DNA from 2 places in the Shewanella sp. KCT genome. Region 1 is predicted to be linked to the other one. Evidence: predicted binding sites of a transcription regulator. Region 1 holds the regulator's gene; the other holds the start of a gene.
What was found. Region 1 encodes ArgR, which controls arginine synthesis, uptake and breakdown. Its sites were predicted from a motif close to ANTGAATANNTATTCANT; they were not measured.
Positions count from the first base shown of each region.

Region 1 (12,283 bases):
TGCGTCGATGACAACTAAAGGAATTCCTCTGGCGATAATAAGCGGCGTTAAGGTTTCCTGGGTGCGCTTAAATTGTGTGGATATGGCTAGGCTGAGTGGGGTATCGCCCAAGCTTTCAACCAATGCCTGTGCTCGCAACTTGCCCGCGTCATTCAAGCTAGGGTCGCGTCCCTGGTCGGCTTTTTCGGCATGACGCACCAGAATTACCGTCTTGCTGGCGATCGCTGGATTGGCCTGCGCCATCGGCAGGTATGCTACCAGGGCGAGAAGTCCAAAGCTGATGAGTCGTAACATGGGAACCCTTATTTAATTAACGAATTGGTTAGCATATCGCATTTTGGCTGTATTGCCGATGACAGATTAATTGGGCATTTGCGCTAAAGTTGCTTACAAAATGGACGATAATAATAGCTGAGGGTTAATTTAATTTGGTGAGCGAGGCGATTATGGAGATTCAAAATCACGGCGGAGCCGTATCTGCGGCGGCGCACAACAAGACAGATTCGACGACTAACCATGGTCAACAAGTCTCCGAAGTGGCCAAGAACAAGACGGCATTGGCGGCCAGTAAACAGCTGATGAATACGGCGATCCTGGAAGCGCAGCAAGAGGTGAACTTGAGCGCGGGCAATGAGCCCATGCAGCTGTTGTATAAGGCGGCGATTGAGGCGATTAATGAAGAGCTGGCACCAACCATGGGTGAGCACGCCATCGAGACGGCGGTAGCTCAAGGGGTGGATACCTCACCCGAGGCGACGGCCGAGCGCATCGTCAGCTTTGCGACTCAGTTTTTTGCCATACATCAGGAGCAAAACAGCAGCATGTCCTTCGATGAGCAGCTCAGCTCCTTCATGGACAAAATCGGTGGTGCCATAGACCAAGGTTTCGATGAGGCCAAAGATATCCTCTCAGGACTCAAGGTGCTTGAAGGTGATATTGCTGCTGGGGTCGACAAGACCTATGGCCTAGTACAGGAAGGGCTGCAGGCATTCAGAGACAGTTTCAATCAAGAGACAGAGCAAGAATAAGGCCTCCTGACTCCCATTAGATTTCGATAAACCCCTTAAGATAAGGGGTTTTTTGTTGTCTTGACTCGGATAGAAAATCTATGAATCATGGGAGTATCAGTATTGATTGATGCCAGCAGAGGTGGCGATATGTGGGGAGAGGCAAAGGTTGTAGAGCGGATTGACTGGAGCGATCAGTTATTTACCCTGAAGCTGTCGGCCGATATCGGCGAGTTCATTGCCGGGCAATTCATTAAGTTGTCGCTGCATATTGACGATAAACGTGTCGCCAGAGCCTATTCACTGGTCAATGCGCCCGATGCGCCGCTGCTGGAGGTGCTGGCGGTCAGTGTCGACGATGGTCTGCTATCGCCTAAGTTGCAGGCCCTAGCCCCGGGAGACAGTATCGATATCTCCACTAAGGCGGCGGGCTTCATGACGCTGGATGAGATCCCAGCCCAGGGCAAGCATATGTGGTTTTTTGCCACAGGAACCGCGGTGGGCCCCTTTATCTCCATGATGAGAACCACCGAGCCATGGCAGCGTTTTGAGCGGGTGATCTTGGTCTACGGCGTGCGCTATCAAGAGGATCTCGCCTATTATGAAGAGCTTAAGGCGTTCGAGGCCAAATACCCCGGAAAGTTTACCTTAGTCACCTCAGTGACTCGGGAGCCGATGGAAGACGCGCTCAGTTGCCGCATCACCCAAGGCGTCGAGAGCGGTGTGATCGAGCAGCAGGTTGGGCTCAAGCTGAGCGCGCAAGATTCGCAGGTGATGATCTGTGGCCATCCAGAGATGATCAAGGAGCTCAATACCCTGTTGCAGTCCCGCGGGCTGGCTAAGAATCTTCGCCGCGCGCCAGGGCAGATCACCGTCGAGAAATATTGGTAGAGGAAGCGATATGCAATTACTCTTTTCGCTGGCGTCACCCTACGCCAGAACCGTGCGGGTCGTTATTGCACAATTTGCCATCAGGGGGATCGAGCCGGTTGCCGTCAATCCTCTTGAGAATACCGAGCTATTGCTGGATGCCAATCCGCTGGCCAAGATCCCTTGTCTGCTGTTAAACGATGGTGGCACCTTGTATGACAGCGAAGTGATCCTGCGCTATCTGGATCATGAGTATTGCGGTGGCGAGCTGTTTGGACAGCCCGGTGATTCCTGGTATGGCGAGACCCAGTACTCCCTGATTAAGGGCTTACTCGATAGCGCGGTGGCCTTAAGACAGGAGCAGATGCGCGACGATGAGGGCTTGCGTAGTCCATTTTGGACGGCGCGGTTTGAACAGGCATTACTCAGGGGCTTGGCGCAGATAGAGCTGATGGCCATTTCTGGCCACAGCAAGGTGTCCTTGCAGCAGATCTGCCTCGCCTGCCTGCTAGAGTATATAGATTTTCGTCATCCGGATCTGGATTGGCGTAAGGTTGCCCCGGCGACGGCCAGATGGCTAGAGACCTTCTCCAAGAGCGCGGCCATGTTAACCACACGCCCCCACGTCTAGGCTTGGCTGTATCACTAAAGAGCTTGTACTCACAGATTTGGGTGCAGTGCTTAGCAGTTAGCCGTTAGAAGTTAGTGGCGAGTATCAGTATGGCGCCGTCCCTTAGCCGGTTGACTGCGCCTGTTGGGCTCGCCAAACACACCATAGAGTTCACGGGTTACACCGAAGTCGACCCGCCTGTCTTCATTTTGTCCACGTCTGTCTTCATGATGAAGATATCGGCAGCTACATTCACTCTCGCTGCAGCCTGGGAGCGGAAACGTCGGCGCATCTTTGGAGAGGAATCGTTTGCCTTTTAATTTCTTTGCGCTGCCACACAGGCCCTCGTCGTTGACTATCTCGACACAGTGATAGGGGTGACTGGTATTGAGGCTGGGCGTCGGCGCATGGGGAACTTCTTCGCTGATCATCCTGGCACTCAGGTTGGCCTGCTGCACGGCGGCCCTGCGGGCCCGCCTGACTCGTACCCGAGTAAATCTATGTTTAAACAGGAATAAAATAAGAATGACGGCGAGTATCAGCGCGAGAATTTCCAGAAACATATGAGATCCTTTTTGTGGCCGAGTCCTTTGAGTCTAGTCAGCGAGGCTTTTTTGGTCAAAATGAGCGGCCTCGCAAATTTTGATGAATCTCACTTGCCGTTTTCTGCCAGATTGATTACCCTTGACGCAATTGATAATTATTATCATTAAACTTATAGCGGAGTATTGCATGAGATTCATGAAACGTTTGGCTGTTCTGGGTTTTGCTTGTGTCACTTCAATGGCCAATGCGGCCGACAGCATCACGGTTTATTCCTACCGACAGGCTTTTCTTATCGATCCCATTTTGGCTGACTTTACCAAGGAGACTGGCATCAAGGTCAATCTGGTTTTTGCCAAACAGGGCATTGCCGAGCGAATTGCCCGCGAGGGACGTCTGTCACCAGCGGATCTTGTGCTCACCTCAGATTTCTCCCGTTTGATGGAGTTGGCGGATAAAGGGCTGGTGGCCTCGGTCGACAGCGAGACCTTAGCGCAGAATATTCCTGCGAATCTTCGCTCGCCCAATGGCGATTGGTTTGCCCTGACGAAACGCGTGAGAAATATCTACTCTTCTAAGGAGCGTCTGGGCCCCTTGGAGATCGATTATGAAGATCTGGCGGATCCTAAATTTAAGGGCAAGATCTGTACCCGTAGCGGTAAGCACCCCTACAACATCTCTCTGGTGGCGTCGATGATCGCCCATCATGGTGAGGCAGACACTAAGACCTGGCTAGAAGGCGTTAAGGTAAACCTGGCCCGCAAGCCACAGGGTAACGACAGGGCGCAGGTGAAGGCGGTTAAAGAGGGGCTGTGTGATATCGCCATAGGTAACAGCTATTACCTGGGTAAGATGTTACAAGATCCTAAGCAGGTGCCTTGGGCCGAGGCGGTCAACATCAACTTCCCGAATCAGAAAAATCGCGGTGCTCACATCAATGTCTCAGGCATGGCCCTGGCTAAGTATGCTCCAGAGCGCGAGAACGCCATCAAGTTGATGGAATACCTCTCAGGTCAACAGGCGCAGCAGACTTACGCCGAGCTCAACATGGAATATCCAGTCAAGGCAGATGTGAAGCCGTCTAAGCTGGTAGCCTCCTGGGGAGAGTATAAGGCCGATGAACTTCCCATCCACAAGCTGGCCGAGTATCACGGCGCGGCGGTGAAGTTACTCGATCAGGTCAAGTTCGATCTCTAGTGATAGGCGGTCGTTGCTCAAAAGATAGCCTTCCTTCGGGAAGGCTATCTCGTTTTTATGCCGCATGGGTCACTATTCAATTAATAATCGTTTGCGTTTAAGCTTAGATTTAAGTTGGTCACAGATAATGGCCTGACTCGCTTTATTGAGATTTTCTATGATTTTAGGCTTTCCCAAATCCTGGTCGACCCTAAGCTATCTGACCGCCATCTGCTTCGCCCTGCCGCTGGGAGCCATCTGCATACAGGCAATGGTGCCAGATGAGGCGGTATTCGGTCACCTGATGCAAACCGTTCTGCCGACCTATATTTTCAACACCTTGGCCTTAATGTTGTTTGTCAGCCTGGGCGCCTTGCTGATCGCCGTGCCTGCGGCCTGGTGTGTGGCCCGCTGTGATTTTCCCGGACGCAATGGGTTTCAGTGGGCGTTGCTGCTACCCCTAGCCATGCCCGCCTATGTGGTGGCCTATGTCTATACGGACCTGCTGGATTATGCCGGGCCGGTTCAGGCCTGGCTGAGGCAAGTTAACGGCTGGTTGTCGCCTACGGATTATTATTTTCCCGATGTGCGCACCCTGGGCGGTGCGTCTGTGATGCTGGCGCTGGTGCTGTTTCCCTATATTTATTTGCTGGCGCGCACCGCCTTCATGGAGCAGTCGCCAAGCCTGCTGCACGCCTCCAGAGTGATGGGGGTGGGGCCCTGGCGCAGTTTCTGGCGTCTGAATTTGCCTATGGCACGGCCCGCCTTGGCGGTGGGGGCGGCGCTGGTGGCGATGGAGACGGCCGCCGATTTCGCTACCGTCAGCTACTTTGCCGTGCCTACCTTGACGACGGCGGTCTACGATACCTGGCTGGGATACGGCAGTCTGGCGGCGGCAGCTAAACTCTCAGCCATCATACTGCTGGTGGTCTTCTGTCTGATCGGCGCCGAGCGCTTTGCCCGGCGTAAACAGCAGCTGTTTCAGAAACAGACGCCGATAACCTCCCACGAACGATATGCGCTAACGGGTTTCAAGGCCTGGCTCGCCGCGGGCTATTGCGCTGTGCTGCTGCTGTTGGCCTTCGGCCTGCCGATTTGGGTCTTGCTGGGGTATGCCTGGGACTACTTTGATGTCAGTTGGAATCAGGCCTTCTGGGAATACAGTCTCAACAGCCTGATCATTGCCCTAGTGGTCAGTCTAGTCACTGTGGTGTTCGCCTTGCTCTTGATGTTTGTCCGGCGCTGCAGCCCAAGAAAAATCGATATCCTGCCGTCACGTCTGGCCTCGACGGGCTATGCCCTGCCGGGTACTGTGCTGGCGATTGGCGTCTTGGTGCCTCTGAGCCTTCTTGATTTCACTGTCAACGATCTCTATGCCTATTTCGACCAGAGTGGGCCTGGGCTTATCTTCAGTGGTACCCTGTTTGTATTAATTTTTGCCTTTGCGATCCGCTTTGCCGCCATCGCCATCGGCAGCATAGAAAACAGCTATAAGCAGATCAGTCCCTCGCTGGATATGGCATCGGTTACCATGGGGATGAGGCCCAGCGCCATTCTATCGCGGATCCATCTACCATTGCTTCGCAGCGGCATCTTCGCCGCCATCTTGCTGGTCTTTATCGAGTGTATGAAGGAGCTGCCGGCGGCTTTGCTGCTCAGGCCCGTGGGGTTTGAGAATCTCGCCACCTATGTCTATCAGTTTGTCTCGGACGAACAGCTCGAGCAGGGCGCCCTGGGGGCCATAGTGATCGTCTTGGTGGGGTTAGTCCCGCTTATTTATCTCAATCGCTCCTTGGAGCAAGGTAACTAATATGTCGACACTTACCATAGAACAGGTTCACAGCGATTATCAGGGGCTGACGATTCTGCGCGGCTTAGATCTTGTGCTGCATCAGGGAGAAATTGCCGCCCTGCTCGGCCCAAGCGGCTGTGGCAAGACCACGCTCCTCAAGGCGATTGCCGGGCTGCAGCCTATCTCCCAAGGGCGTATCAGCATCAATGGCCGACTGCTCTCTGGACCCGAGACGTTTGTGCCCAGCGAGCGGCGAGAGGTCGGGATGATTTTCCAAGACTACGCTCTGTTTCCTCACCTGACTGTGGCCGAGAATATCTTGTTCGGGGTGAAAGGCTTGGATAAGTCTGCCAGACAGGCGAGGCTGGGTGAGATGCTGGCGCTGGTGAAGCTAGAGGGCCTAGGGGGCCGTTATCCTCACGAACTCTCGGGGGGGCAGCAGCAGCGGGTGTCGATTGCAAGGGCGCTCGCCTATGAGCCAGAACTCTTGCTACTCGATGAGCCCTTTTCTAATATCGACGCTAAGGTGCGCGGCGAGATGATGGTGGAGATCCGCGAGATCTTAAAGCAGCGCGGGGTAAGCGCCGTGTTCGTGACCCATAGTAAGGATGAGGCGTTCGTGTTCGCCGATAAGCTGGCGCTCTTCAAGGATGGCGCCATAGCTCAATATGGCAGTGCTGAGACCCTCTACGCCGAGCCAGCGGATAAGTATGTGGCGGAGTTCCTCGGTCAGGTGAATTATCTTAGCTGTGAGGTGAAAGATAGGGCCCGGTTACAGACCCTGCTGGGTGAAGTACAAAGCAGTAGCGATTTGGTCAAAGCCGCCGGCTATCGTGGTGAACTCCTGCTGCGCCCGGAGCAGCTGCAGATGGCAGAAGATGAGAAAGGTGAGGGCACTATAATAGCGCGGCGCTTCCTCGGTAATCTGTGCCACTACAGCATCTTAATTGGCGAGGAGATATTGGCAGTGCGCTCGCCCCTGCATCATTTTAGCCCTGGGCAGAAGGTTGGCCTGTCGGTGACGCCTCATCCGGCGGTGCTCTTCTAAGCTGGCCTATGTAACATTTTTGTGAAGGGCATTTGCGTCTGGCTATGGTTGCCAACCTAAAAAAAAGTTAATCTAGCCGGTAAATGACGTTTCGCTTTAACGGTTTGTGGGTTGTGTAATACTAATTATCGCTAAAGTTTCGGATAATAACGCCGAAATTGAGACTGACGAAAGGTAGGTTTATTTATGGATAGTCTGGTTATGCCACGTGAACAGCTGGGTGTGTGTGCCGAAGGAAATTTACATAGCGTGTATCTGATGTTCAACGCCAACGACGGCGTCGAGTCTCAGCTGCGTCCCTGCGTCGCCAATGTCGCTCAGTATATCTATGAATTGGCCGACCAGTATGCCGACAGCGCCTTCAACGGTTTCGTGGCCATAGGTGCCAACTACTGGGATAGCCTGTATCCAGGGTGTCGTCCTTCACAGCTCAAGCCTTTCCCGGCTATGCATGCCGACAACCGCGATGCACCGGCCCATGAGTATGATCTCTTCGTGCATCTGCGCTGCGATCGTTACGATATCTTGCATCTGGTGGCCAACGAGGTGTGTCAGATGTTTGAAGATTTGGTTGAGTTGGTGGATGAGGAGAGGGGATTCCAGTTTATGGATACCCGGGATCTAACTGGATTTGTCGACGGCACAGAGAACCCTAAGGGGCGTCATCGTCAGGATGTGGCCTTGGTGGGCGACGAAGACGAGTATTTCCGTGGTGGCAGCTATATTCATGTGCAGAAGTTTGCCCATAACCTTAGTAAGTGGAACCGTCTGCCGCAGAAGAAGCAGGAAGATATCATAGGCCGTACCAAGATAGACAATATCGAGTATGCCTCTGAGGACAAGCCGCTTACCAGCCACATCAAGCGGGTCAATCTGAAGGATGCCGACGGCAAGTCGATGGAGATCCTGCGCCAGAGTATGCCTTACGGGTCGATGAAGGAGCAGGGGCTGATGTTTATCTCAGTCTGTCGCAACTCGGTACATTTCGAGAAGATGCTGAGCAGCATGGTCCATGGCGACGGCGAGGGGAATCACGATCACCTGATGCACTTTACCCAGGCACTGACAGGCTCTGCATTCTTTGCCCCGTCGCTTGATTTCATGGAGCGAGAGGCAGAGTTCGAGGATTAAGGCAAAGCGGCTCTCTTAATCAGTCGCTTAATATGAGTCTCTCGATGTGAGCTCCTCAAAGTGACCAACGTCTAGCTGCTAGACGCTAACTTAATAAAAAACACACCCTAAGGTGTGTTTTTTTGTGCCCGCTTAACGGTGACTTAACGGTCGGGATCCCAGTAGTTGGTGGGACGCTTGGCATAGATCTCATCGATGGAGCGCACCTGCACCTTATTGTGCTCTGGGTACACCACCACATCATGGGGATCGCGATTGCCCAGCACCAGAAACAGGAAGTCGGCTTCGGATTCGTTTTTCAGGGTATGGGCGATGCCTGAGTTGGCGGTAAAACAGATATAGTCGCCCTGCTTAAAGGGGTGAGGCTCGCCGTCGATATATAAGGTGGCTTCGCCTTGCAGCGCGTAGAGGTGTTCCTCTTCCTTGGTGTGATAGTGGGCGACGGAGGAGAGCTTGCCGGGCTCCAGTCGTTCCATGGTGACGCCGATCTGCTGACAACCGGCGGCATCGCCGATATGTTTCTGATGGCTGGCGTATCGATCTGAGTGTTGCCAAGATTCCCAGCAAAGGTTGTCGATATTGATTATCTTATTGTTATTCATCTCGGGTCCTTAACCATCGGGTGACAGAGGGGGATGGTTTAAACTCAGTGTATCCTATCAGATATACAGTATTCAATTTGAGCGTGATTAAACCTAGGTTAAACCAAGTCAAAACTTAGATAAAAAAACACCCTTTGCCCAAACTGGCTAAAGGGTGTCTCTTGAGAGGACGGCCTAGGCCATCCTTGAGAAGCGGATTAATCGGCGTAGTTAAATAGCGACTTGACGGTCTCGAGTGTCTTGTCCACTTCCTGAATGTTGGAAGGGCAGATAAAGATGGTATCGTCACCGGCGATGGTGCCAAGAATGCCTTCTGGCTTACCTATGGAGTCCAGTAGTCTGGCGATCAGCTGGGCCGCACCTGGGCTGGTTCTGACCACTATCATAGATTGGTTATGGTCGACATCCAGTACTAAGTTCTTCAGTGGGCTGCCGGCCGTCGGGACCCCAAGCTCGGCGGGCAGGCAGTAGACCATCTCCTGCTTGGCGTTGCGGGTGCGCACGGCGCCAAACTTGCTCAGCATGCGTGAGACTTTGGATTGGTTAATGTTGTTGAAGCCCTCGGACTGCAGGGCGTTGACTATCTCGCTCTGGGAGCCAAAACGCTCCTCTTTCAAGATAGCCTTAAAGGTCTTTACAAGTTCGTCTTGATTTTTATTGGCTTGCATATCGAATTATTCTTATATTCAAAAAACTGGCTTATTTTGAATATTTTTGCGCCATCAGTCAAGCGTTATTCGGATTGTGTGAATAAAAATTCAGATTTGCAGAGGGTTCTTGGAGGCAAAGGCTAACAGGCAAGGCTGGGCAGTATATCTTAAATGGCCTGTAAATGGCAGTGGGCTGGGAGAAATTGAAATTATCTGGCCACACGACTAAGGGATAATTGAATTTTTACCGTGATTCCAGTAATGTTGCGCCATCGGTAAATCTAGATCTATATCACATAATATCCAAGAATTAACGGAGATAACTATGAAAGTTGCTGTACTTGGTGCCGCCGGTGGTATTGGCCAGGCTCTTGCCCTACTACTCAAAACTCAACTGCCTGCCGGTTCAAAACTATCCCTTTATGATATCGCGCCAGTCACTCCTGGTGTTGCCGTTGACCTAAGCCACATCCCGACTGCTGTAGAAGTTAAGGGTTTTGCGGGTGAAGATCCAACGCCAGCGCTGGAAGGTGCCGACGTGGTACTGATCTCTGCCGGTGTTGCACGTAAGCCAGGCATGGATCGTTCAGATCTATTCAACATCAACGCGGGTATCGTAAGAAACCTGGTTGAGAAGTGTGCCGCAACTTGCCCTAAGGCGCTGATCGGTATCATCACTAACCCAGTTAACACTACTGTCGCTATCGCTGCAGAAGTACTGAAGGCTGCCGGTGTATACGACAAGAACCGTCTGTTCGGTGTGACTACCCTTGACGTTATCCGCTCTGAAACTTTCGTTGCCGAAGCGAAAGGTCTGAACGTTGCCGACGTTAAAGTGAATGTTATCGGTGGACACAGCGGCGTGACTATTCTGCCACTACTGTCTCAAGTCGAAGGCGTAAGCTTCTCTGATGAAGAAGTGGCTGCACTGACGACTCGTATCCAGAACGCGGGTACCGAAGTGGTTGAAGCTAAGGCGGGTGGCGGTAGCGCGACTCTGTCTATGGGTCAGGCGGCATGTCGTTTCGGTCTGTCACTGGTTCGCGGCCTACAGGGCGAAGCTAACGTTGTTGAGTGTGCCTATGTCGATGGTGGCAGCGAGCATGCTGACTTCTTCGCGCAACCTGTACTACTGGGTAAGAACGGTATCGAGCAGGTACTTGCCTATGGTGAGGTTAGCGAGTTCGAAGCTAACGCACGTGATGCTATGCTAGACACGCTTAAAGCCGATATCGCACTGGGTGTCGACTTCGTAAAATAAGGCTAAGCCTCTAAGTTAGTGTGAGTGTTAGTCCTTAAATAAAAATGGAGCCGATTGGCTCCATTTTTTTATGGGTAACTTTTACCTTGGTATCGAGGGCCGAAAGGCTGATTAGGAGCTAATAGTCTGCAACTTAGTGATCGCGCGCCACGGCGATTCTCGCCAGCGATATCAGGGCCTGCTTGTAGCCACTATCTGGCAGCATATCTAATGCGCGTATCGCCTTCTCTGCTTCTTCCTGAGCGCGTTTCTCTGTGTAGTCCAGGGCGCCACACTGCTTAAGGGCATTTAATATGGTATCGATATGCTCAGTGCCGTCGCCTTTCTCGATCGCATCGCGAATCAATTGACGCTCCAGCTCGTTGCCGTTGGCGATGGCGTAGATAAGCGGCAGGGTAGGCTTACCCTCGGCCAGGTCGTCACCTATGTTCTTACCCAGGGCCTCGGTATCGGCCGTATAGTCCAGTAGGTCGTCGGTGAGTTGGAAGGCGGTGCCCAGATACTTGCCATAGTCGGCCAGTGCAGTCTGCACTTCTATGCTGCTATCGGCCAGCACGCCTGCCAGACGGGTGGCGGCTTCAAATAGCTTCGCCGTCTTGCAGTAGATCACCCGCATGTAGCTCTCTTCACTGGTGTCTGGGTCGTTACAGTTCATTAGCTGCAATACTTCGCCTTCTGCCAGTACGTTGGTGGCATCGGCGAGCACTTCAAGCACCTCCATGCTCTTAAGTTCTGTCATCATCTGGAAAGAGCGGGTATAGAGGAAGTCACCTACCAATACGCTGGCGCTGTTACCGAACAGGGCGTTGGCGGTTTCCCGGCCGCGCCTAAGCATAGATTCATCGACCACGTCGTCGTGTAGCAGAGAAGCGGTATGGATAAACTCAACGATTGCCGCCAGTTTGAGATGCGCTTCACCTTCATAGGCGATGGCGCGGGCGGCCAAGATAGAGAGCAACGGGCGCATGCGTTTGCCGCCGCCATTGATGATGTAGAATCCGAGTTGATTAATAAGGGCGACATCCGATTCCAACTGCTTATAGATAAGTTGGTCGACGGCTTTCATATCAGCGTCTGCCAGCTGACGAATGGCATTCAAATCCATATAATGGCTCTACTTTTAGGGTTGCGAGGTAATTCAGACAGCCCAAATTAAGGCGAAAATGTTATAATTATTAGATTCTACCTAAAAATGCCTCGCCTGACAGTAGCAGAAGAGTATTGTGCGAGTAATTCCGATCTTTTTTTGATCAAAGTGAATTAGGACTTGTCAGCCAGGCGAACTTAGCGTAAACTCCGCGACCATTGTCATTAAAGCTTTTATAGCACCCAGCCAAACAAAAAGGGTCTGCGTGCTAGAAATATCGGAGTAAAATAGCTATGTACGCTGTTTTTCAAAGTGGTGGTAAGCAACACCGTGTTGCTGAAGGCCATACTGTACGTCTAGAAAAATTAGAAGTTGCTACAGGCGAAACTATCGAATTCGACCAAGTTCTTTTGGTTGCAGATGGTGAAACTGTACACGTTGGTGCACCTTTAGTTGAAGGTGGTAAGGTTGTAGCTGAAGTGATCAGCCATGGCCGTGGCGAGAAG
Region 1 covers NZ_LVDJ01000004.1:6,216-18,498, forward strand. The annotation lists gene AYI87_RS07020 (phosphoglycerate mutase family protein) at 1-294, opposite strand, end outside; gene AYI87_RS07025 (DUF5610 domain-containing protein) at 447-1,028, shown strand; gene AYI87_RS07030 (ferredoxin--NADP reductase) at 1,158-1,898, shown strand; gene AYI87_RS07035 (glutathione S-transferase N-terminal domain-containing protein) at 1,909-2,508, shown strand; gene AYI87_RS07040 (hypothetical protein) at 2,580-3,050, opposite strand; gene AYI87_RS07045 (Fe(3+) ABC transporter substrate-binding protein) at 3,220-4,227, shown strand; gene AYI87_RS07050 (ABC transporter permease) at 4,385-6,016, shown strand; gene AYI87_RS07055 (ABC transporter ATP-binding protein) at 6,018-7,046, shown strand; gene AYI87_RS07060 (Dyp-type peroxidase) at 7,233-8,177, shown strand; gene AYI87_RS07065 (cupin domain-containing protein) at 8,321-8,779, opposite strand; gene argR (transcriptional regulator ArgR) at 8,977-9,447, opposite strand; gene mdh (malate dehydrogenase) at 9,755-10,690, shown strand; gene ispB (octaprenyl diphosphate synthase) at 10,824-11,795, opposite strand; gene rplU (50S ribosomal protein L21) at 12,071-12,283, shown strand, end outside.

Region 2 (12,283 bases), on a different contig from region 1:
CGGCCAGCAGCAGGTTAGCCAGGATTGCCTCGTCCAGGTTAAAGCCTTTGCCTTCTCTCAGGGTCTTCTCTCTGAGGATCTGTTTCAGGTGAGTCTCAACCTTGGAGAAGATCTGGCTGGTACGGTTACGCAGTCGCTCATTCTCTCCCAATAGGGCGTCACCGTTGAGGACGCGGGAGATCCCTGGGTTGCGCTCGGCAAATACCAGCAAGAGTTGCAGCAGCAACTGACAGCGTCTCATGGTGTCCTTCTCTTCATCCATGATGAGATTGATGCGCGACAACAGCGATTCTTCGATAAAGTCGATCAGCCCCTCGAACATTCTCGCCTTGCTGGGAAAGTGGCGATAGAGCGCCGCCTCAGATACGCCCACCTCGGCGGCAAGTTTTGCCGTGGTGATTCGTTGACCGGGACTGGTTTCTAGCATGGTGGCCAGACATTGAAGAATATGTTCGCGTCGGTTGATTTTAGGGCTTGCAGCCATCTAAGTATCCTTTACTTAATTACTACAGGAGCCGATGGGCAGGCGCTGCCCATGACTCTCTAATTATTCTTTGCGGCGTGTCGATGTGTGAGTGCCGTGTTATCGAGAATTTGGCTAATAGGTACCTAATTATCGAGTACCCGAGTGGCCGAAACCGCCTTCGCCTCGATCTGAGGTGTCGAATTCGTCGACCAATTTAAATTCGGCTTGTACCACAGGCACAAACACGAGTTGCGCCAGGCGATCGCCAATCTCCAAGGTGAAGGGTTCGCTGCTGCGGTTCCAGCAAGAGACCATCAGGGGGCCCTGATAGTCAGAGTCGATAAGACCGACCAGATTGCCGAGCACTATGCCATGTTTGTGGCCCATGCCGGAGCGCGGCAGGATGACGGCCGCCAGGCTGGGATCGGCAACATGCACGGCGATCCCGGTTGGGATCAGTTGGGTTTCGCCCGGCTGAATCACCATGGTGGTCTCTATCATGGCACGCAGATCCATGCCTGCACTGCCCGGTGTCGCGTAGGCGGGAAGCGGAAACTGCGAGCCGATGCGAGAATCGAGGATCTTGAGTTCTATGGGCGTCTTCATGCTGTCTTCATCTGCTGTGCGATTAAGGTGAGTAGTTGTTTCGCCAGGGTGTATTTATCTGTGGCGGGCAGGGCGTGCTCGCCTCCTTGCCAGAAGACCTTCAAGGCATTGCTATCGCTGTTAAAGCCGATGGCCGGGTCGGATACGTCATTGGCGGCGATCATATTCAGTTTCTTGCGGGTCAACTTGTCTTTGGCGTAATGGTCTACATCCTGGGTCTCGGCGGCAAATCCTACCGTGAATGGACGTACCTCATGGGTCGCGACCGTGGCTAAGATATCAGGATTGCGTACAAGCGCAAGTGACATCTCTGTGGCAGATTTCTTAATTTTCTCGTCGGCAATATCCGCGGTGCGATAGTCGCAGACCGCGGCGCAGCCGATAAAGATATCGCTGTGGTGTACCTGCTGCATCACGGCGTCGAGCATCTCCTGGGTCGAGGCGACGTTGAGGCGATTGACATTCATCGGCGTCTCGAGATTAACCGGCCCGGAGACCAGGGTCACCTTGGCGCCCATCTCGGCCGCCGCGCGTGCCAGGGCAAAGCCCATCTTGCCCGAGCTGTGATTAGAGATGTAACGCACGGGGTCGATTGCTTCGCGGGTTGGGCCCGCCGTCAGCAGTATCGATATTCCCTGAAGCAGCTTTGGCGCAAAGAAGTGTTCGACGCGCTCGGCGATCACCAGAGGCTCCTCCATTCGGCCTGGGCCAACTTCGCCACAGGCCTGACTACCCGAAGCCGGTCCCCAGATGGTGAGGCCGCGTTTTCTCAGGTTATCCAGATTGTCCTGGGTGGCGACGTTGCGATACATCTGCTGATTCATCGCCGGGCAGAGCACTACAGGCGCTTCTGTGGCCAGGCAGGTGGTGGTGATCAACTCATCGGCCATGCCGGCATTGATGCGGGCGATCAGGTTGGCGGTTGCCGGGGCGATCAACACTAAGTCGGCCCAGCGGGCGAGTTCGATATGGCCCATGGCGGCTTCGGCCGCCGGGTCTAACAGGTCGGTGGCAATGGGATGGCCCGATAGCGCCTGCAGGGTCAGCGGCGTGATAAATTCCTGCGCGCTTTGGCTCATGACGACACGCACATCTGCGCCGCGTTCTTTCAGGCGGCGGACCAGATCGGCAGACTTATAGGCAGCAATGCCGCCGCCAATTCCCAGCAATATCTTTTTATTGGTTAGACTCATGTTGATCACTAATCGCGTTTAATTTTGCCCGCTAACCATACCACAATCCTGCTGAGGTTGAGGATACAAGTTTTTAAAAACTAGACCATACTCTAAAGCCTAGGTGTGCAGATGGCGCCGAGACAAGGAGTGTTTATGGCAATCAAAGATTGGCCTCAGGGAGAGGGGCCCAGAGAAAAACTGCTGCGCAGTGGTGTCGCGCAGCTCTCCGATGCCGAGTTGCTGGCGGTGCTGCTCAGAAACGGCCTTAAGGGTCAAAGCGCCGTGTCTCTGGCCAGAGTCATGTTAACCCACTTCGGTGGCCTCAGAGCGCTCTTTAGCGCCTCCTTGAGTGAGCTGTGTTATATTCAGGGGATCGGTCCGGTAAAGTATGCCCAACTGCAGGCTGCCATCGAGTTAAGCAAGCGGATCGCGCAAGAAAATCTACAAAGAGGAAAGATTTTGTCAGATCCTGATTTAACTCGGGACTATTTAATGAGACAATTGGCGGATCGTGCCTACGAAGTGTTTGCCATCTTATTGCTCGATAGTCAGCATAGGGTGATTCAGTTCGTCGAATTGTTCCGTGGCACCATAGATTCAGCCTCGGTTTATCCGCGAGAAGTGGTAAGCCTAGTGCTTGAGAAAAAAGCCGCAGCGGTAATTGTGTGCCACAACCATCCCTCGGGGGTGGCTGAGCCCAGTCATGCTGATCGGCGAATTACTGAGCGATTGAAATACGCGTTGGCGACTATAGATGTTTCGCTGCTAGACCATATGGTTGTGGGCGATCGTGAGATAGTTTCGTTTGCAGAGAGGGGATGGATAGATTGAATATCCCTTGATCTTTGATTTTAGATCCTGTATAAAATGCGCCCTCTTTGTGTGCCTCGGGCGACGGCCATATTCGAGGTACATTAATGCTCGAGCGTTAAATTGTTTTTGGAGAAGATTGACATGTCAAGAGTATGCCAAGTTACTGGCAAGAAGCCGATGGTTGGTAACAACCGTTCGCACGCTAAGAACGCGACTCGTCGTCGTTTTTTACCTAACCTACAGAACCATCGTTTCTGGTTAGAAGACGAAAAGCGTTTCGTACAGCTACGTGTATCTACTAAAGGTATGCGTATTATCGATAAGAAAGGTATCGAAGTTGTTGTTGCTGAACTTCGTGCCCGCGGCGAGAAGGTGTAATAAACCATGGCTAAAGCTAAAGGTAACCGTGAGAAGATCAAGCTAGTTTCTAGCGCTAAAACAGGTCACTTCTACACGACTGAGAAAAACAAGCGTAACATGCCTGAAAAGATGGAGATCAAGAAATTTGATCCCGTTATCCGTCAGCACGTTATCTACAAAGAAGCGAAAATCAAGTAATTCTTGATTCACGTTTTTTTGGAAAAAGCCCCTCATTGCAGGGGCTTTTTTTTGCCCTAAATATATCCCCATGGCGTTGGCCAGCTCTCTCCAATTCTTTAGATAAATTCCCAGGCGATAGCCCTGCGGGTCTACGGATTCCGATCTCTACCTAAGCCTCTGATCTTAATCTATTCTGCTATGCTTAATCAGATTGTCTCGTTGTGATGAAAAAATATCACTTCCGATGACAACAAATGCTTTTAATGTGAATTTAAATGCAATAAAATTGGCTTGTTATTCGTCTGGTGACAATATTGTCACATATTTATTGTTGAGGTTACGCGGGTGCGCACTACTGAGTTAGTCGAGGGGTTTCGTCATTCTGCTTCCTATGTGAATGCACACAGGGGCAAGACATTTGTGGTCATGTTGGGCGGTGAGGCGCTGGCGCAGAGTCAGTTTCGCTCCATCATCAACGATATCGCCCTGCTTCACAGCCTGGGGATCAAGATAGTTCTGGTGCATGGTGCCAGGCCGCAAATCGATGAGGCCCTGGCCGCGCATAATCTCTCCCCTGAGTATTACAACGGGGTGCGCATTAGCGATGAAGAGTCCTTCCGAGTGATCAAGCAGGTGGTGGGCGGTCTGCAGCTGGACATCACCGCGCGCCTGTCGATGAGCCTGAGCAATACCCCGATGCAAGGGGCGCAGATCAACGTGGTTAGCGGTAACTTCGTGATAGCCCAGCCCTTAGGGGTCGACAACGGCGTTGACTACTGCCTGAGTGGCAAGGTGAGACGCATAGATGTGGCGGGCCTCAGACGTCAGCTGGACAATCATGGCATAGTGCTCCTGGGGCCGGTGGCGGCCTCTGTGACCGGCGAGTGTTTTAATCTGACCGCCGAAGAGGTCGCGACTCAGATCGCGGTGAAGCTCAAGGCCGACAAGATGATAGGTTTCAGCGCCAAGGAGGGGATACTCGACAGTAACGGCGAGGTGATCGCCGAGCTGATGCCGACCGATGCCCAGCGCATCTTGTCTGAGCTGACCGATGAAGACAACTGGTGTGTGGGCACTCGGGCCTTCTTGCAGGCCAGTATAGACGCCTGTCGTAACGGTGTGGCTCGCTGCCACTTCGTCAGCTATCTCGATGATGGCGCCCTTTTGCAAGAGCTGTTCTCCCGTGATGGTATTGGTACCCAGATAGTCACCGAGAGCGCCGAGCGCCTGCGCAGAGCCACCATTGCCGATATCGGTGGTGTTTTGGATCTCATCCGCCCGCTGGAGCAAGCTGGGGTCTTGGTGCGCCGCTCACGTGAGCAGCTGGAGATGGAGATAGAGCAGTTTATGCTGATCGAGCGTGATGGTTTGGTGATCGGCTGTGCCGCCCTCTATCCCTTCGAGGAGGACAATGCCGGAGAGTTTGCCTGCCTGGTAGTGCATCCCGATTATCGTGATGCCGACCGCGGTAGCATCTTGCTGAAGAACATCATAGGTCAGGCCAAGGTGCGTGGTTATGCCCGCCTGTTTGCGCTGACGACCCGCAGCATTCACTGGTTCCTCGAGCATGGCTTTCAGATCGTCGAGGTCGATGCCCTGCCAAACAAGAAGAAGCAGCTGTATAACTATCAGCGCAAATCGAAGATTCTCGCCTTAGATCTGCAATAAGGCTAAACCCGTCCGATGAAAGAGGCCACCCTTGGGGTGGTCTTTTTGTGTGTCCAAGTTAACTCACAGTAACGACTCTTGACATAATATGTCGATAGCACCACACTCAAGTTATCGGTTCATGTTAGGGTTGGGCTCAGGGATGATCTGCCTGTATGCCCAAATGTTTCAAGAGGATATTTAGAGATGGATACTCAAGTCTTTCAACTCACAACCTTAGATTCGGCAACCAGTGGGATCTTCCTGTCTATGCTGCTGGGGGTCGCCTTGGTGCTAGTGCTACTGATGGTGAAGCCCTTACCTAAGAAGGCAAAATATGCCTCTGCTGGGATGGTGATCGCCGTATTGGGCCTGCTCTCCTGGATGTTTTACAAGGCTCATGATACCAGCGTTCGCCTTACTTCAAGCACTATGCTGGTGGATATTCCCCTCTACCGGGTCGAGTTACCGCGTCAAAGCCTGGTGCCGGCTGAGGCTAAAATCGTCAGCTTGGGAGGAGATGACGCGCTTAAACTGAGCTATCGCAGCAACGGCGTGGGCATGCCGGGTTATTCGCTGGGGTGGTTTAAGCTGGCAGATGCCAGCGACAGGACAGATAAGGCCCTACTGTCGGTCACCGGCGACGGCCAGGTATTGGTTTTGCCGACGACCGAGGGCTATCTGTTGATCTTGAGTCTGGAGCAGCCGGAGGCTTTGTTAGCTAGCCTGCTTACGCCGACTCTTTAACGCCAGGTCCAGGGTAAAGATCACCAGGGCGCTCCAGATGAAGGCGAAGGTGATCCCCTTCTCGAGATCGAAGGGCTCGTTAAACAGGCTGACGGCCATGATAAACATGATGCTGGGGCCGATATATTGGAAGAAGCCTAGCATGGACAATGGGATACGCGTAGCGGCGCCGGCAAAGCAGAGCAGGGGAATCGAGGTGACTATCCCAGCCGCCATCAGCAGCAGGTTCATCTGCCAGCTGTTTTCCAGGATGCTGGTGCCATCGAGATTCATCGCCAGATAGAGCAGTGCCACAGGCACTAAGATGGCCGTCTCGACCAGCAGTCCCGTCTTGGCGTCGACATTGACCTTCTTGCGCAGCAAACCATAGATGCCGAACGAGGCGGCGAGCCCCAGGGACACCACAGGAATCGAGCCGAAAGAGATCAATTGGATAAGTACGCCGGCACAGGCCAAAGAGACGGCGGCCCACTGCAGTTTACGCAGGCGTTCCTGCAGGAACACCATGCCCAGCAGCACATTGACCAAAGGGTTGATAAAGTAGCCCAGGCTGGCATCAAGCATATGATCATTGTTGATCGCCCAGATGAACAACAGCCAGTTACCGGCGATCAGAACCGATGTAATAGCTAACACGCCAAGCTGTTTGGGCTGCCGGAACAGGGCGCGCAGCTTGGCGAAACCACCGATAAATTGCATCAAGATCAGCATGAAGACGAAGGACCAGATCACGCGATGCAGCAGGATCTCGGTCGCCGACACATGGTTTAGCAGCTTAAAATAGAGGGGAGCAAAGCCCCAGAGGCAGTAGGCGCAGATGGCGAGCGCTACCCCTTTACGATACTCAATATCGGCCATAGCTTAGGATTTAGAAAAAGTGCGGGAGTGGCATTGTAGGCGTCTAAGCCGCGTGACTCAAGCGGCCATAAGCATTCTTTTCGCGCCTCGCGCTGGAGCAGTCTCTTGTCAGCGCGTCTCACTAAATTGGCGGTAATTTATAGGGGGATTAGCTGGCTAGCCCACCATGTAGGTGCCAGTACCGAAGGCAATATGCGAGCCCTTCTCGTTGTGTAGCTCCATGCGGCAGACTGAGACCCGGTTACCCGCCCTGATCACTGTGCCTGTGCCGGTAAAGATCTCACCGCGCCCCGGCCTGAGATAATCGATACGCAGATCTATGGTGCCTAAGGTTTTTAGGCGCTGCTGCAGATCTTCTAAACACCAGTCGTCCCGGCTAGCCACCAGGCCTGAGAAGGCCGTCAGGCCGCCCACCACATCCAGCACGGTAGCGGTCACGCCGCCGTGGAGGATCTGCTGATGAATGTTGCCTATGAGGTCTTTCTTCATCTTCACCTCGACCTCGACGCCCTGCAGGTCGTAACGCTTGATATCCATCCCCAAGAGGTTATGAAAGGGCACCTTGGTATCGAAGATCTCGGCTACGCTGGCCAGGGTCTGCGCTTGTATGGGCGTCGTCATAGGGGCACTCCTTGTTTTGTCCTACGCTGCTTGCTGGGTACAAGCGGGTTAAGTTTGAGCATTAGTCAACCTAATGGTTAGAGCATTTAATCTATCGCTAATGCACGGCGCGAGGCAAGCCTTCGGATAAAATTTCATCAGTCGATGGGGGGCGAGGGGTAATTAATACTCGGATAGATGAGACAAGCCGAGCCGGCTTGATTAGAATAAGCGGCCAAATTAATGATTACCGAGTGCCATGGACTTAGCCTTAACTTCTCCCGACGTGACCGATAGCGATCCGCTCGCCGCCTGCCTGCAGACGGTGTTTGGTTATCGCACCTTCAGGACGGGTCAGCGTGAGGTGATAGAGCAGGTCTGTGGCGGCCAGGATGCCCTGGTTATCATGCCTACCGGCGGCGGTAAGAGCCTGTGTTATCAGCTGCCGGCACTCGTCTTGCCCGGGCTGACCCTGGTGGTGTCGCCGTTGATCTCCCTGATGAAAGATCAGGTCGATAGTTTGAAGCAGATGGGCGTCGCCGCAGCTTACCTCAACTCGTCGCAGTCGCGGGAAGAGGCGATGACCATCTATCGCCAGCTGCATAACGGCGAGCTCAAGCTGTTGTATGTATCACCCGAGCGCCTGCTGACCGACAGCTTCATCGAGCGCCTGCACAACCTGCCGCTCTCCCTGTTTGCCATCGACGAGGCACACTGTATCTCCCAGTGGGGGCACGACTTCCGCCCCGAATATGCGGCCCTGGGCCAGCTGAAGCAGCTGTTTCCTCGGGTACCCATGATGGCGTTGACGGCCACCGCCGACAAGGCGACGCGGGAGGATATCTGCCAGCGACTGGGCATAGCGCCCTTTGAGCTACTCACCAGCTTCGATCGCCCCAATATTCGATATACCGTGGCGGAGAAGCTCAACGCCGCCAATCAGCTCAGGCAGTTTATCCAGGCGCAGAACGGCAACAGTGGCATCATCTACTGTAGCAGTCGTCGCCGGGTGGATGAGGTGGCCGAGCGTCTACGTATGCAGGGCTATCATGCCGATGCTTATCACGCGGGCAAGACCCAGGAGGAGCGCGCCGATATTCAGGAGCGTTTCCTAAAAGATCAACTAGATATCGTGGTGGCCACCGTGGCCTTTGGCATGGGGATCAACAAGTCCAACGTGCGCTTCGTGGTGCATTACGATATTCCCAAGAGCCTCGAGGCCTATTACCAGGAGACAGGCCGTGCCGGCCGTGATGGACTGGATGCCGAGGCCTTTATGCTGTTCGATCCCGCCGATATCGGACGGGTGCGCCATCTCATCGAGCAGCAGGAGCCGGGTCCGCAGCAACAGGTGGAATACCATAAGCTCAATACCATGGCGGCCTTTGCCGAGGCGCAAACCTGTCGCCGTCAGGTGCTGCTGCATTACTTCGACGAGAGTGCGTCCGAGCCCTGCGGTAACTGTGATATTTGCCTGGACCCTCCTAAGCGGTACGACGGCGTCGAGGATGCCCAGAAGGTGCTCTCCTGCATCTTCCGCCTGCAGCAAAAGTTTGGTGTAAATCATCTTATCGAGGTGCTGCGCGGCTCCAAGGCGGCCTCTGTGGTCGACCGTGGCCATGACAAGTTGTCGACCTGGGGCATAGGCAAGGAGAAGAGCCATGAGTTCTGGCTCAGTATCATACGTCAGATTATTCACCTGGGTTTCGCCAGTCAGGATATCACCAGAGGCTCGGCCATCAAGCTCAATCCCCAGGCGCGGGCCGTGCTCAAGGGGGAGGTGCCGTTGCAGCTCGCCGAGCCGCGTATCAGCATCACCACACATGTGAAGCGTCGCAGCAGTAGCCGGGCGCCAATTAACTATGACAGGAAGTTGTTTGCCCGTCTGAAGCAGCTGCGTCGCAGCCTGGCAGAAGAGTTGGATGTGCCGCCCTATCTGGTGTTTAACGACGCCACGCTGGCGGAGATGGCGGCCATGCTGCCGACCAGCCCCGGCGAGATGCTGGCGGTTAACGGCGTGGGTGAGACCAAGCTGAATCGTTTCGGCGGTGAGTTTCTCGACGAGATCAACGACTACCTCACCCGTAGCTAGTCAATATTCCGCTAATTAAGGCTCGGCTTACAATGACTCTGTATATTCAGGCGCTGCTTGCTATCAGGCTTATTGTACTTGCTACCAGACTTAGTGTACTTGCTACCAGACTTAGTGTGCCTGCTGACCGCTGTATTTACTCAGCTGATCGACACTGGCCCTTTTAACCAGGGAGGAGAGGGTGTCGTGATGCTGCATCACCGCCATCCCCATGTTAACCCGGGCGCCGTTTTGTAGCGGCTCTATGATGGCGCTCAGCTGGCGGGCGATAAGCTGGGCGCCCGCCAGCGAGGTGAAGGGCAGCATGATCAATATCTGATCGGCGCTGGTGCTCAGCAAGATATCCTGCTGGCGGATCTTCTGTGACAAACGGGTCAGTAGCCTGTCGACATCGGCCTTGGCCAGATGGCTGGGATTGATCAGCAAGATGGTGATAGGAAAACCTATCTGCTTGGCGCTGGTCAGCAGGGCCTCCATCTTCTCCTGGGTGCTCATCGGCTCATCTCTCTGGCTCACCGATAACGGCGTCTTAGGCATTCTGATACGGTTGAGCAGAATAAACAGCGTCAGCAGCAGGAAGAGCACCAGGATGCCGATAAGACCATAGCTGTCGCTGATGTGGGCATCGAGCTTGATGGGCTTAGGCTGATTGTCCTGTGCCAGCTGCTGGTATCGTCCCAGCTGGGCCTTGATCTGCAGCAGTCGAGTGTCTTTAAGAAACTCATAGCTGCGCTGGGCCATCTCGAAGCGTTTCAGCTGATACTGATAGGCGTCCTTGTATTGGCCTATGTCGGCAAAGTAGCGGCTCAGGATTCCGTAGCAATAGACGAGCTCGTCAAACTGATTGGTGCGCTCGCCGATGGCGATCGCCTTCTGCATCAGCTCTGTCCCCAGGGCCTGCTCGCCATTCGCCAATTGAATATTGGCCAGTAGACGATTGGCCCTCAGGCTGTCGTTGATCTTCTTCTGCTTGTCGAAGGTGTTGAGGGCGATATTGAGCAGCTGGATGGCGCTCTTATCATTGCCCCGTAAAAATTCAATTTCCGCCAGCTGGGTATAACTCTCGGCCAGCTCGGTCGCCGTAGCAAGTTCGGGTAGCAGGATCTTAGCCTCGAGTACCATATCGTCCCTGAACTTCACCTCTTGGTTGTAGTGGGCGATCTTGGCCAGGGTGAGCAGCACAGTTAGCCTCACCTTTCCCGTGGTCTGCTCGCTATCCAGCGCGCCCTTGGCATTGTTGAACGCCTGGTTGTAGAGGCCCTTGGTTCTCAGCAGTTCGGCCATGGCCAGTTGCACATAGGGCCTCGGCGGGGTGAGCCATTGAGGTCTCTGCTTCTCGGTGTCCGGGTAGATATCTTGGGCCAGGCGTAGATCTTCCAGCGCGCTGCTCTGGCTCTCAATATGGGTATCTATCTTGCCGCGCAGCATCAGGCCGTTGACTAAGGACTGGGGCTGTTGCTGCTCGCGAGAGAGGTAGATGGCCGAGTCGAGCAGGGTCAGCGCCTGTCTGAGGTCGCCATAATCGATATAGGCTGCGGCCATACAGTTGAGAAAATAGGGGCTGAGCTGATTGAGCTTGAGCGACTTGGCCTTGGCCTCACTCATGCGGCCCAGGTTGATGGCGGCCTCGTTTTCGCCCAGCTGCACAAAGGCCTCGCACTTGAGCAGCGAGAGGCGCAGACGATTTTCTTCAGACGTGGCTTCCTGATCCAGGCGTTGTTCCAGTGCCGAGATCTGTGTCAGTGTCTTGTTGGGATATTGGTAGATGGTTTGGGCCAACTCATCTAACTCTGTCATAGTGTCCCCATAAGCTGGGATCAGCCAGAGGCCGAGACTTAACACTATGAGACGAAAATCCATTTTTAAAAGCTCCGGAACGAGTGTGCTGTTTCTGTTTCCTTTGGCGGCATTATACTGATTTTTCATCAGCAATTGCATAAAAAATAGCGCTCGCGATTGGAATCAGAGGGATTGCTCGGCAAATGACCTAGTATGCTGAATTTAATCACTTAGTCACTCTTGTGAGCAAATAAATGGTTAGATTTGCGCAGTTAATCAAGATTTTTATCTGGTCTAATGTGGCAAACATGAAAAATATGGGGTTGACTATTGAACAGACACACGTTAAATATTAATCAATCTTTCGAAGCGAAACGAATAATTAATTACTTTTACTGAATACAATGACGACTATTAACCGTGCACTCCTCAGCCTCCTTATTCTCATTCTCGCAGGTCCTGCGCGGAGAATGTAGTGTTGCACGCTTAATAACACATTCAGCATTCATAAACCCCGCGCCCAACAACGCGGGGTTTTTTTGTTTATGGATTCGACGAACACCCAAAATTAGAGCCTAGACGTACCATGGAGAAACCAGATGTCTAACCGAGTGATAATATTTGATACGACCTTACGAGATGGTGAGCAAGCATTAGCGGCGAGTTTAACGGTTAAGGAAAAGCTACAGATAGCATTGTCACTCGAGCGTCTGGGAGTGGACGTCATGGAGGTGGGGTTTCCCGTCTCGTCACCGGGGGATTTCGAATCGGTGCAGACCATTGCCCGTACCATCAAGAATAGCCGGGTCTGTGCGCTTGCCAGGGCGCTTGAGAAAGATATCGACGCCGCGGCCCAGTCCTTGTCTGTGGCGGATCAGTTCCGTATCCATACCTTTATCTCGACCTCGACCATACATGTGGAGAGCAAGCTTAAGCGCTCCTTCGATCAGGTGTTGGACA
Region 2 covers NZ_LVDJ01000005.1:301,185-313,467, forward strand. The annotation lists gene slmA (nucleoid occlusion factor SlmA) at 1-484, opposite strand, end outside; gene dut (dUTP diphosphatase) at 614-1,072, opposite strand; gene coaBC (bifunctional phosphopantothenoylcysteine decarboxylase/phosphopantothenate--cysteine ligase CoaBC) at 1,069-2,265, opposite strand; gene radC (RadC family protein) at 2,401-3,078, shown strand; gene rpmB (50S ribosomal protein L28) at 3,202-3,438, shown strand; gene rpmG (50S ribosomal protein L33) at 3,445-3,618, shown strand; gene argA (amino-acid N-acetyltransferase) at 3,946-5,268, shown strand; gene AYI87_RS09965 (hypothetical protein) at 5,455-5,994, shown strand; gene rarD (EamA family transporter RarD) at 5,965-6,852, opposite strand; gene AYI87_RS09975 (thioesterase family protein) at 7,009-7,473, opposite strand; gene recQ (DNA helicase RecQ) at 7,712-9,544, shown strand; gene AYI87_RS09985 (tetratricopeptide repeat protein) at 9,656-11,341, opposite strand; gene leuA (2-isopropylmalate synthase) at 11,923-12,283, shown strand, end outside.
Region 2: a site for ArgR is predicted at 3,865-3,882, ahead of argA (amino-acid N-acetyltransferase). Genes of this name have one in related genera too.